2 regions of the Lysinibacillus sp. FSL K6-1151 genome follow, and region 2 is predicted to be linked to the other one. Evidence: a T-box and tRNA genes for the amino acid it is inferred to sense, from the RefSeq annotation. Region 2 holds a T-box; the other holds one or more tRNA genes.
What was found. The T-box of region 2 lies ahead of alaS (alanine--tRNA ligase). A T-box ahead of a tRNA ligase gene usually reads a tRNA of that ligase, here a tRNA-Ala.
Positions count from the first base shown of each region.

Region 1 (5,661 bases), 440 kb from region 2:
GGAGATCATTCCCTTGTCCATAACTAGTTTATTACAACAAACGACACTACTTCCAGAGCATTACCGGGCATTATCCGTAAAGGAAATGGAATCTCGTATTTTATCAATAAAGCAAAAATTAGGATCTAAACTATTTATACCAGGACATCATTATCAAAAAGATGAAGTCATTCAATTTGCAGATGCGACTGGTGATTCCCTACAGTTAGCTCAATTATCTGCCGCAAACAAAGAAGCTGAGCATATTGTATTTTGCGGTGTGCATTTTATGGCTGAAACTGCTGATATGCTGACAACGAAACAGCAACATGTCTATTTACCAGATATGCGTGCAGGTTGTTCAATGGCTGATATGGCTGATATTTATCAAACAGAACAAGCATGGCCGATTCTTCAGCAACTCTTTGGTGATACAATTATCCCGCTAACTTATGTCAATTCAACTGCTGCCATTAAAGCCTTTACGGGAAGACATGGTGGTGCCTGTGTCACTTCATCGAATGCTAAGGAGCTTGTTCAATGGGCATTTACACAAAAACAGCGTATTTTCTTTTTACCTGACCAACATTTAGGAAGAAATACTGCCTATGATTTAGGTATTCCACTTAAAAATATGGCTGTTTGGAATCCCCATAAGAATATACTTGAAACAAATGAGCCGCTTGAGAACATTCAGGTTATTCTATGGAAAGGTCATTGCTCTGTACATGAAGGATTTACGGTTCACCATACGGAGGTCGTTCGCAAAGAACATCCAACTATGCAAATTATTGTTCACCCTGAATGCAGTCGTGAAGTTGTAGCAGCTGCTGATGATGCAGGTTCCACAAAATACATCATTGAGACAATCAATCGTGCACCAAGCGGATCGGCATGGGCTATTGGAACAGAAATGAATCTTGTCAATCGCATAATGAAGCAGCATCCAGATAAACATATTATCTCTTTAAATGAAAATTTTTGTCCTTGCTTAACAATGAATCGCATTGACCTTCCCCATCTGTTGTGGAGCTTAGAAAGTATTGAGCAGGGGCAACCACATAACCGTATCCAAGTAGATGAATATACTACAGCTGAAGCACTTAGCTCTCTCGAAAGAATGCTAGCACGAGGATAATTAGGTTGCTTTAAAAGCAGAGATGGTGTAAAAAAACGTCTCTGCTTTTTATGTTCATATAACATCTATTTTGAATAGCTTAAACAACTGCCATTTTCAAATGCATCATCATCGATCCAATCAAAGAATATCCATCTATTGCTGAAATTGACATGGCTTTATGCTCTATGCTACTGTCGATTTGGAGGTGAAAATAAATGGCTTTTCAATCGAAAAATATTTTTATCAATTTACCAGTGAAAGATCTAAACAAATCCATCAACTTCTTTAAGGAACTAGGTTTTGAGTTCAATCAACAATTTAGCGATGAGACTACAGCCTCAATGATTATTAGTGAAAATATCTTCGTATTAATGATGGTGGAAGAACGATTCAAAGGGTTTAGTAAGAAGGAAATTACAAATACTACTACGTCTGCAGAAGCAATTTTATGTCTATCTGCTGAAAATCGAGAGCAAGTAGATCAATTAGTAAATAAGGCACTGGCCTCCGGTGGTAAATCTTATAATGAACCCCAAGATCATGGGTTTATGTATGGCTGGGGATTTCAGGATGTAGATGGGCATATCTGGGAAGTAGTTTATATGGATGAAAATGCATTGAATCAAGAGTAATATTTATATCTATGAATATGAAAAAACAGTAGATGCGTGTGCATCTACTGTTTTTTAGTATGACCCGTACGGGATTCGAACCCGTGTTACCGCCGTGAAAGGGCGGTGTCTTAACCACTTGACCAACGGGCCAATGGCGGAGAAGGAGGGATTTGAACCCTCGCGCCGGTTACCCGACCTACACCCTTAGCAGGGGCGCCTCTTCAGCCTCTTGAGTACTTCCCCACATAAAAATGGCTCCGAAGGCAGGACTCGAACCTGCGACAACCTGATTAACAGTCAGGTGCTACTACCAACTGAGCTACTTCGGAATAATGATGGGCCTAAATGGACTCGAACCATCGACCTCACGCTTATCAGGCGTGCGCTCTAACCAGCTGAGCTATAGGCCCTTGGAGCGGGTGATGGGAATCGAACCCACGACATCAGCTTGGAAGGCTGAGGTTTTACCATTAAACTACACCCGCATAAATGGTGGGTCAGGACGGAATCGAACCGCCGACACTTAGAGCTTCAATCTAATGCTCTACCAACTGAGCTACTGACCCATTTCGTCCATGCTAAGCTTATTTTCTTTTGCTTTTCATATCTTCTTATGAAAATAATGGCGGTCCCGACCGGGATCGAACCGGCGATCTCCTGCGTGACAGGCAGGCATGTTAACCGCTACACCACGGGACCATTTGGTTGCGGGGGCCGGATTTGAACCAACGACCTTCGGGTTATGAGCCCGACGAGCTACCACTGCTCCACCCCGCGATAATTTTATACGGTTTCGAGTTTTTAAAGCACCATTTATAAAGATTTAAAACTGGAGGAGGTAGAGGGATTCGAACCCCCGCGCGGTGTTACCCGCCTGTCGGTTTTCAAGACCGATCCCTTCAGCCAGACTTGGGTATACCTCCGTTGCAATATATAAATGGTGGACCTTGCAGGACTCGAACCTGCGACCGGACGGTTATGAGCCGTCTGCTCTAACCAACTGAGCTAAAGGTCCTTTAAGATGGCGGCAGAGGGGATCGAACCCCCGACCTTACGGGTATGAACCGTACGCTCTAGCCAGCTGAGCTACGCCGCCAGGATCTTTATACTGGTTAATTTATTATGGTGGAGCCTAGCGGGATCGAACCGCTGACCTCCTGCGTGCAAGGCAGGCGCTCTCCCAGCTGAGCTAAGGCCCCATAATTTCTTTGGAAATGGTCGGGAAGACAGGATTCGAACCTGCGACCCCTTGGTCCCAAACCAAGTGCTCTACCAAGCTGAGCTACTTCCCGTTCTTTTTGGCGCGCCCGACAGGAGTCGAACCCATAACCTTCTGATCCGTAGTCAGACGCTCTATCCAATTGAGCTACGGGCGCATTAAAATGGTGCCGAGGACCGGAATCGAACCGGTACGGTAGTCACCTACCGCAGGATTTTAAGTCCTGTGCGTCTGCCAGTTCCGCCACCCCGGCACATTTGGAGCGGAAGACGAGGTTCGAACTCGCGACCCCCACCTTGGCAAGGTGGTGTTCTACCACTGAACTACTTCCGCATGTGCATAAGTTTTTTTATCTGGCAATGAAATAATGGTGCGGGTGAAGGGAGTCGAACCCCCACGCCTTGCGGCGCTAGATCCTAAGTCTAGTGCGTCTGCCAATTCCGCCACACCCGCTTATTATTATTTAAAAATGGTGAGCCATGAAGGACTCGAACCTTCGACCCTCTGATTAAAAGTCAGATGCTCTACCAACTGAGCTAATGGCTCTAAAAAATGGTGCCGGCTATAGGAATCGAACCCACGACCTACTGATTACAAGTCAGTTGCTCTACCTGCTGAGCTAAACCGGCATATGGTGGAGGATGACGGGCTCGAACCGCCGACCCTCTGCTTGTAAGGCAGATGCTCTCCCAGCTGAGCTAATCCTCCTGGGTATTATGCCTAGCGACGTCCTACTCTCACAGGGGGAAGCCCCCAACTACCATCGGCGCTAAAGAGCTTAACTTCCGTGTTCGGTATGGGAACGGGTGTGACCTCTTTGCCATCATCACTAGACTATGGTCGACCTTCAATACACGGCGTATTACTGCGTCAGCTGCTCTCGTTCAATCAGTCACGTACAGAAGTACGCTCCTTCAATCACTCGTTTGCTTCCTTGTTCTACTTGTGTCTTGAAGCTCTTTTTTTATTGAAAGTTTTGTTCTTTCAAAACTGGATAAACGGTTCATTGAATGGTTCAAACATTTTGGTTAAGTCCTCGATCGATTAGTATTCGTCAGCTCCATGTGTCACCACACTTCCACCTCGAACCTATCTACCTCATCGTCTTTGAGGGATCTTACTTACTTGCGTAATGGGAAATCTCATCTTGAGGGGGGCTTCATGCTTAGATGCTTTCAGCACTTATCCCGTCCACACATAGCTACCCAGCGATGCCTTTGGCAAGACAACTGGTACACCAGCGGTGTGTCCATCCCGGTCCTCTCGTACTAAGGACAGCTCCTCTCAAATTTCCTACGCCCACGACGGATAGGGACCGAACTGTCTCACGACGTTCTGAACCCAGCTCGCGTACCGCTTTAATGGGCGAACAGCCCAACCCTTGGGACCGACTACAGCCCCAGGATGCGATGAGCCGACATCGAGGTGCCAAACCTCCCCGTCGATGTGGACTCTTGGGGGAGATAAGCCTGTTATCCCCGGGGTAGCTTTTATCCGTTGAGCGATGGCCCTTCCATGCGGAACCACCGGATCACTAAGCCCGTCTTTCGACCCTGCTCGACTTGTAGGTCTCGCAGTCAAGCTCCCTTGTGCCTTTACACTCTACGAATGATTTCCAACCATTCTGAGGGAACCTTTGGGCGCCTCCGTTACCTTTTAGGAGGCGACCGCCCCAGTCAAACTGTCCGCCTGACACTGTCTCCTGCCCCGCTAAGGGGCATGGGTTAGAATTTCAATACAACCAGGGTAGTATCCCACCGACGCCTCCTTCGAAGCTGGCGCTCCGAGATCTCTGGCTCCTACCTATCCTGTACAAGTTGTACCAAAATTCAATATCAGGCTACAGTAAAGCTCCACGGGGTCTTTCCGTCCTGTCGCGGGTAACCTGCATCTTCACAGGTACTATAATTTCACCGAGTCTCTCGTTGAGACAGTGCCCAGATCGTTACGCCTTTCGTGCGGGTCGGAACTTACCCGACAAGGAATTTCGCTACCTTAGGACCGTTATAGTTACGGCCGCCGTTTACTGGGGCTTCAATTCGCAGCTTCGCTTGCGCTAACCACTCCTCTTAACCTTCCAGCACCGGGCAGGCGTCAGCCCCTATACGTCACCTTACGGTTTTGCAGAGACCTGTGTTTTTGCTAAACAGTCGCCTGGGCCTATTCACTGCGGCTCTCATGCGCTTGCACGCTCAAGAGCACCCCTTCTCCCGAAGTTACGGGGTCATTTTGCCGAGTTCCTTAACGAGAGTTCTCTCGCACACCTTAGGATTCTCTCCTCGACTACCTGTGTCGGTTTGCGGTACGGGCACCTCTCACCTCGATAGAGGCTTTTCTTGGCAGTGTGAAATCAGGAACTTCGTCCATACGGACTCGCCATCACAGCTCAACGTTACAGTGTGCGGATTTGCCTACACACACGCCTTACTGCTTGGACGCGCATAACCAACAGCGCGCTTACCCTATCCTACTGCGTCCCCCCATTTCTCAAACGGTGAGGAGGTGGTACAGGAATATCAACCTGTTGTCCATCGCCTACGCCTATCGGCCTCGGCTTAGGTCCCGACTAACCCTGAGCGGACGAGCCTTCCTCAGGAAACCTTAGTCATACGGTGGACGGGATTCTCACCCGTCTTTCGCTACTCATACCGGCATTCTCACTTCTAAGCGCTCCACCAGTCCTTCCGGTCTGACTTCAACGCACTTAGAACGCTCTCCTACCACTGACA
Region 1 covers NZ_CP152040.1:3,591,886-3,597,546, forward strand. Annotated here, with positions in the region: gene nadC (carboxylating nicotinate-nucleotide diphosphorylase) at 1-27, shown strand, start outside; gene nadA (quinolinate synthase NadA) at 14-1,117, shown strand; gene MHI04_RS17250 (VOC family protein) at 1,315-1,731, shown strand; tRNA gene MHI04_RS17255 (tRNA-Glu) at 1,792-1,863, opposite strand; tRNA gene MHI04_RS17260 (tRNA-Ser) at 1,866-1,956, opposite strand; tRNA gene MHI04_RS17265 (tRNA-Asn) at 1,966-2,042, opposite strand; tRNA gene MHI04_RS17270 (tRNA-Ile) at 2,050-2,123, opposite strand; tRNA gene MHI04_RS17275 (tRNA-Gly) at 2,125-2,198, opposite strand; tRNA gene MHI04_RS17280 (tRNA-Phe) at 2,204-2,279, opposite strand; tRNA gene MHI04_RS17285 (tRNA-Asp) at 2,337-2,412, opposite strand; tRNA gene MHI04_RS17290 (tRNA-Met) at 2,416-2,490, opposite strand; tRNA gene MHI04_RS17295 (tRNA-Ser) at 2,544-2,636, opposite strand; tRNA gene MHI04_RS17300 (tRNA-Ile) at 2,652-2,728, opposite strand; tRNA gene MHI04_RS17305 (tRNA-Met) at 2,736-2,809, opposite strand; tRNA gene MHI04_RS17310 (tRNA-Ala) at 2,837-2,912, opposite strand; tRNA gene MHI04_RS17315 (tRNA-Pro) at 2,929-3,005, opposite strand; tRNA gene MHI04_RS17320 (tRNA-Arg) at 3,013-3,089, opposite strand; tRNA gene MHI04_RS17325 (tRNA-Leu) at 3,097-3,185, opposite strand; tRNA gene MHI04_RS17330 (tRNA-Gly) at 3,191-3,265, opposite strand; tRNA gene MHI04_RS17335 (tRNA-Leu) at 3,301-3,385, opposite strand; tRNA gene MHI04_RS17340 (tRNA-Lys) at 3,403-3,478, opposite strand; tRNA gene MHI04_RS17345 (tRNA-Thr) at 3,486-3,561, opposite strand; tRNA gene MHI04_RS17350 (tRNA-Val) at 3,565-3,640, opposite strand; rRNA gene rrf (5S ribosomal RNA) at 3,651-3,766, opposite strand; rRNA gene MHI04_RS17360 (23S ribosomal RNA) at 3,957-5,661, opposite strand, start outside.
Region 1: it encodes a tRNA-Ala, which carries the amino acid that the T-box ahead of alaS (alanine--tRNA ligase) is inferred to sense. The anticodon was not compared.

Region 2 (5,661 bases):
TTCTTCGACCAGACCTCTCAACTTTGCAAGTAGCCATTCAAATTTTCCCGAGAGTATATCCGACTTTTACGGAAATCATCCAACAACTTGGGGCAAGCGGCTTAATGTCCATACCAAGTGCCAAAGCATTTGCAGCAGATGAAGGAGATCTTGATCACTATTTGCAATCATTCCAAGATAAAGGCGAAGAGCGAGTGAAAAAATTTCGTTTAGCTTGGGATTTAACAATGAGTAGTTTTGGCACAAGGCAAACACTGTATGAACGCTTTTTCTTTGGTGATCCAGTGCGTTTATCTAGCCTGCTCTATCAATCGTATAAACGGGACCAATTCGTGCAAAGAGTAGAAGACTTTTTGAAAAATGAATGATTTACAGTTTGACAGTTTGAATTCAATCGGCTATGATTTATAGGAATAAAAGAATAACATCCCTTCGTTAGGTGAGGCTCCTATGCTGGAGATACGCTACTACCCAAAAATGTCGAGAGACGCCAATGGGTCAACAGAAATCATCGAAATAAGGTGTTTTTTAACGTAGCTGGACATATTCCTATGCCGCATAGTGCTAAAACTCAACGTTTGAAGGTAACACGCATGCAACGATTTTTTATTGCTCTTTTTTGATATGTGTATTCAACACGCCTTCATTCGTAGAAGGCGTGTTTTTGTTATGAAAGGAAGGTGATGAGAAATGGATAGTAGTCCTGAACCGAATAAGTATCATTCTAGGCAAACGGAAACAAATAAAAGGCATCCATTTCGGATCACCAACGCAGACAAAAGGCGATAAAGGATGACCTTTTGTTTCCCTCAATAACAAAACATGAGGTGAAGTGCAATGATTAAAATCCACTATTTTAATAGCAGCAACAAGACAGTCCAACATGATTTCAACATGAAGGATTTACAACTACCTATTCATAATGAAGATTTATTATGGGTAGATTTATATGCGTATAGTTATAATGAATTGAATAATATAGCAGATGTATTTGGCTTTCATCCATTAGCAGTTGAAGATTGCTTACATGAAGGCTCCCGTCCGAAAATGGACAATTATGGCGATTATAAATTTTTTGTTTTCCATGCACCCATTTATAATGAAAAAAGTAATAATGAAATTACAACCGTTGAGCTCAATATTTTTATGGGTCCAAACTATGTTGTCACTGTACACAAACGGAAATTGCAATGGCTAGGTCACATGGAAAATGTTTGTGTTAATCGTTCCGAATATATGGAAAAGGGTACTGATTTTTTATTGCATACTATTATAGATGGCATTACAGATGAATATTTTCCAGTATTAGAGCGAATTCGAACTCGCATAGATGAACTAGAAGAAGAAATTTATGAGTATCAACCTAAAGTAGTGACTGAGGAATTTCTTGCACTAAAGCGGGCCATTATTTTAATTCGCCAGGCCATCATGCCGCAAAGAAGAATTTTTTCAACAATCAATGGTCAGTGGAAATTTGAGATACAGGAAGAAAATATCCCATTCTATAAAGATTTAAATGACCATCTAGAACGTATTGTTGACTCTACAGAGACATACCGCGATTTAGTTAACAGTACGCTCGACACATATTTTTCAATTAATAGTGGTAAATCCATTGAAAAGCTGAATTTACTAACAGTTATTTCTACAATAATGTTACCATTATCTGTGATCACTAGCTTTTTTGGTATGAATGTGCCGTTACCTTATCAGGATTCACCTATTGCAACGATTGCAATCAGTGCTTTTCTAGTGCTCTTTACTTGGGGTATGTGGGTATATTTTAAAAAAATGATTGCTTAGATAGCATTAGTCATAGTAGTACTAATTGACAGCACAATAGATTTTTTTTATAATTTCGTTAGAAAAAGTAAAAACGATGATGGAAAAAGTACGTATTTGTGCGTGTACAAGAAAGGGATTTCTAGGCTGGAAAAATCCTCACGACAGCAAATGCCGAAAGCTACTCCAGAGTGCAGCTAATCCCTGCCGTTCACTGACGTTACAAGTGCTAAAGAGGTAAGTAAGCATTTTTTACTTACAACTAGGGTGGTACCGCGAGACAAATGACAAGTCCTCGTCCCTTTTTTGGGGATGAGGGCTTTTTTTATTTTCTTCGATAGTACTCTCCAAAGTGTAATTCATGTAGATCGCAGGATTCTTATCGTGATTTTACAATATAAAATAGGAGGAATTTATCCAATGAAAGCAGTAGATATTCGCCGTATGTATTTGGAATTTTTTAAAGAAAAGGGACATCATCATGAGCCATCAGCGCCACTTGTGCCAATAAATGACCCATCACTACTATGGATTAACTCAGGTGTTGCCACTCTTAAACCATATTTTGATGGTCGTGTTATTCCTGACAATCCACGTATTACGAATGCACAAAAATCGATTCGTACCAATGATATTGAGAACGTTGGGAAAACAGCTCGTCACCATACATTCTTTGAAATGTTAGGAAACTTCTCCATTGGTGACTACTTCAAAAAAGAAGCAATCCATTATGCTTGGGAGTTTTTAACGGATAAAAAATGGATGGGCTTTGATCCAGCGTTATTATCTATCACAATTCACCCTGAAGATCAGGAAGCATATGATGTTTGGCATCAAGAAATCGGTATTCCTGAAGAGCGTTTAATCCGTTTAGAAGGAAACTTCTGGGATATTGGAGAAGGTCCATCTGGTCCTAACTCAGAGATTTTTTATGATCGTGGTGTAGAATATGGCTCAGATGAAAATGATCCTGAAATGTATCCAGGTGGGGAGAACGAACGTTATCTCGAAATTTGGAACCTTGTGTTCTCGCAATTCAACCATAATCCTGATGGTACATACACACCCCTACCAAAGCAAAATATTGATACAGGTATGGGCTTAGAGCGTATTGTATCTGTTGTTCAAAATGTACCAACAAACTTCGATACAGATTTATTCATGCCAATCATTGAAAAAATCGAGGAATTTGCCAACCGTAAATATAAGCGTCCTAGCGAAGTAGATTTAAATGAAATTTTCGGCTCAGAAGAGGATATTAATACACCGTTTAAAGTTATTGCAGACCATATTCGTACAGTAGCTTTTGCCATTGGCGATGGTGCTCTTCCTTCAAACGAAGGACGTGGTTATGTATTGCGTCGTTTATTACGCCGTGCTGTTCGTTATGCTAAACAAATTGGCATTGAGAAGCCATTTATGTTTGAACTGGTACCAACTGTAGGGAAAATCATGGAAGACTTCTATCCAGAAGTAACGGAGAAATGTGAATTTATTCAACGTGTCATTAAAAATGAAGAAATTCGTTTCCATGAAACATTGGACGGTGGTTTAGCAATCTTTAATGCAGTAGTGGAATCGCAAAAAACAGCTGGCCACGATTATATTCCTGGTGCAGATGCCTTCCGTTTATACGATACGTATGGCTTCCCAATCGAATTAACAGAGGAATATGCAGAAGAAGTGGGCATGAAGGTTGATCATGAGGGCTTCGAGGCAGCGATGGAAGAACAGCGGGAACGTGCTCGTGCAGCTCGTCAAGATGTTGATTCTATGCAAGTACAAAATGAAGTATTAGCAAACTTAACAGTTGCAAGTGAATTTGTTGGCTATGATACGTTAACGGTTTCTACTGAAATCGCTGCAATGATCGTCAATGGTCAAGTAGCAAAAGTTGCTTCTGAAGGACAAGAAGCATTCGTTATTTTAGCGAAGACACCATTCTATGCAGAAATGGGTGGTCAAATTGCTGATAGCGGTACTATTTCAAATGATCGTTTTACGGCTATCGTAAAAGATGTTCAAAAAGCACCGAATGGTCAACCGCTTCATACAGTAGTAGTTGAATCTGGTGAAATGCATGTAGAAGATGCAGTGCAAGCAGTGGTCAATCGTGATGACCGTAACTTAATTATTAAAAACCATACAGCGACACATATTATGCAACGTGCATTAAAAGATGTGCTAGGTGATCATGTTAATCAAGCTGGTTCATATGTAGGTCCTGACCGATTACGTTTTGACTTCTCTCATTTTGGTCAAGTTACAAAAGAAGAATTACAGCAAATCGAGCGTATTGTAAATGAGAAAGTGTGGGATGATATAGAGGTCGTTATTGAAGAAAAAGGCATTGACGAAGCGAAAGCGATGGGTGCAATGGCATTGTTCGGTGAAAAATATGGCGATGTAGTTCGTGTCGTCTCAATCGGAGATTATTCGATTGAGCTATGTGGTGGTATCCATGTCAAACGTTCTTCTGAAATTGGCTTCTTCAAAATTGTTTCAGAAGGTGGTATTGGTGCAGGTACTCGCCGTATTGAAGCTGTGACAGGTAAGGTTGCCTATGAAGCAGTAAAAGAGGAAGAAGCTTTATTAAATGAGGCAGCAGCATTATTAAAAGCAAACCCTAAAGATATCGTGACAAAAGTGCAGGCATTGCAGGCTGACTATAAAGAGTTACAACGAGAAAATGAAGCCTTATCCCAAAAAATCGCAAATGCACAGGCAGGAGCTATCGTTGATGCAGCACAAACAATTGGCGATGTGACAGTTCTATCGACAAAAGTAGAGGCGAAGGATAATAATCAACTGCGTCAAATGATGGACGACTTAAAAGTGAAAATGCCAAAAGCAGTTATTGTTCTTGGAGCGGTTGATGGCGAAAAAGTTATGTTATGCGCTGGGGTTTCCAAAGAATTAGTTGGTGGTAATTACCATGCGGGGAATATTGTGAAAATGGTTGCAGAAGCTTGTGGCGGTAAAGGTGGCGGTCGCCCAGATATGGCGATGGCAGGTGCAAAGGATGCCTCAAAACTTGATGAAGCACTAGTTTCTGTGTATGATTATATTAAATCCATTTAACTTCTTTCAACGAAAAGAAGTGAAAGCCTCTGGCTGATTTCGAACGTAATTATGCCGAGGTATAATTGATAATACGCCAAAACATGTTATAATAAAGAGAAATTGGAGATGAGCTTGTCTGCACATCTCCTTATTTCTGAAAGCGAGGTGCTGGTCATGAGTTCATTTGATCAAACGATGAAATTTAATTTTCCAGAAGAATCAATGGAACAGGAAGTCAAGCAAGTAATGTTGAAAGTACATTCTTCATTAGAGGAAAAGGGATATAACCCTATCAATCAGATTGTTGGTTACTTACTTTCTGGTGATCCGGCGTATATTCCTCGCCATCAGGATGCTCGTAATTTAATTCGCAAGCTTGAGCGTGACGAAATTCTAGAGGAGCTTGTTAAATTTTATATTAAAAAGAATAACGAGGACTAGAAATGAGAATTATGGGATTAGACGTTGGGTCGAAAACTGTTGGGGTTGCTGTTAGTGATGCACTCGGGTGGACTGCCCAAGGTATTGAAACCGTAAAAATTGATGAGGCTAACGGAGAGTTCGGTATTGACCGCATCGCCGAGCTAGTAAAGGAATATGCTATAACAGAATTTGTTGTAGGATATCCGAAAAACATGAATAATACGGTAGGACCGCGTGGAGAAGCATCTGAGGACTATAAAAAGTTGTTGGAAGAAACATTTTCACTACCGGTTAAGTTATGGGATGAACGTTTAACGACGATGGCTGCAGAACGTATGCTAATCGAAGCGGACGTGAGTCGCAAAAAGCGCAAGCAGGTCATTGATAAAATGG
Region 2 covers NZ_CP152040.1:3,155,705-3,161,365, reverse strand. Annotated here, with positions in the region: gene hpaB (4-hydroxyphenylacetate 3-monooxygenase, oxygenase component) at 1-368, shown strand, start outside; M-box (ykoK) riboswitch at 425-590, shown strand; gene MHI04_RS15245 (magnesium transporter CorA family protein) at 838-1,803, shown strand; T-box leader at 1,871-2,088, shown strand; gene alaS (alanine--tRNA ligase) at 2,203-4,863, shown strand; gene MHI04_RS15235 (IreB family regulatory phosphoprotein) at 5,020-5,286, shown strand; gene ruvX (Holliday junction resolvase RuvX) at 5,289-5,661, shown strand, end outside.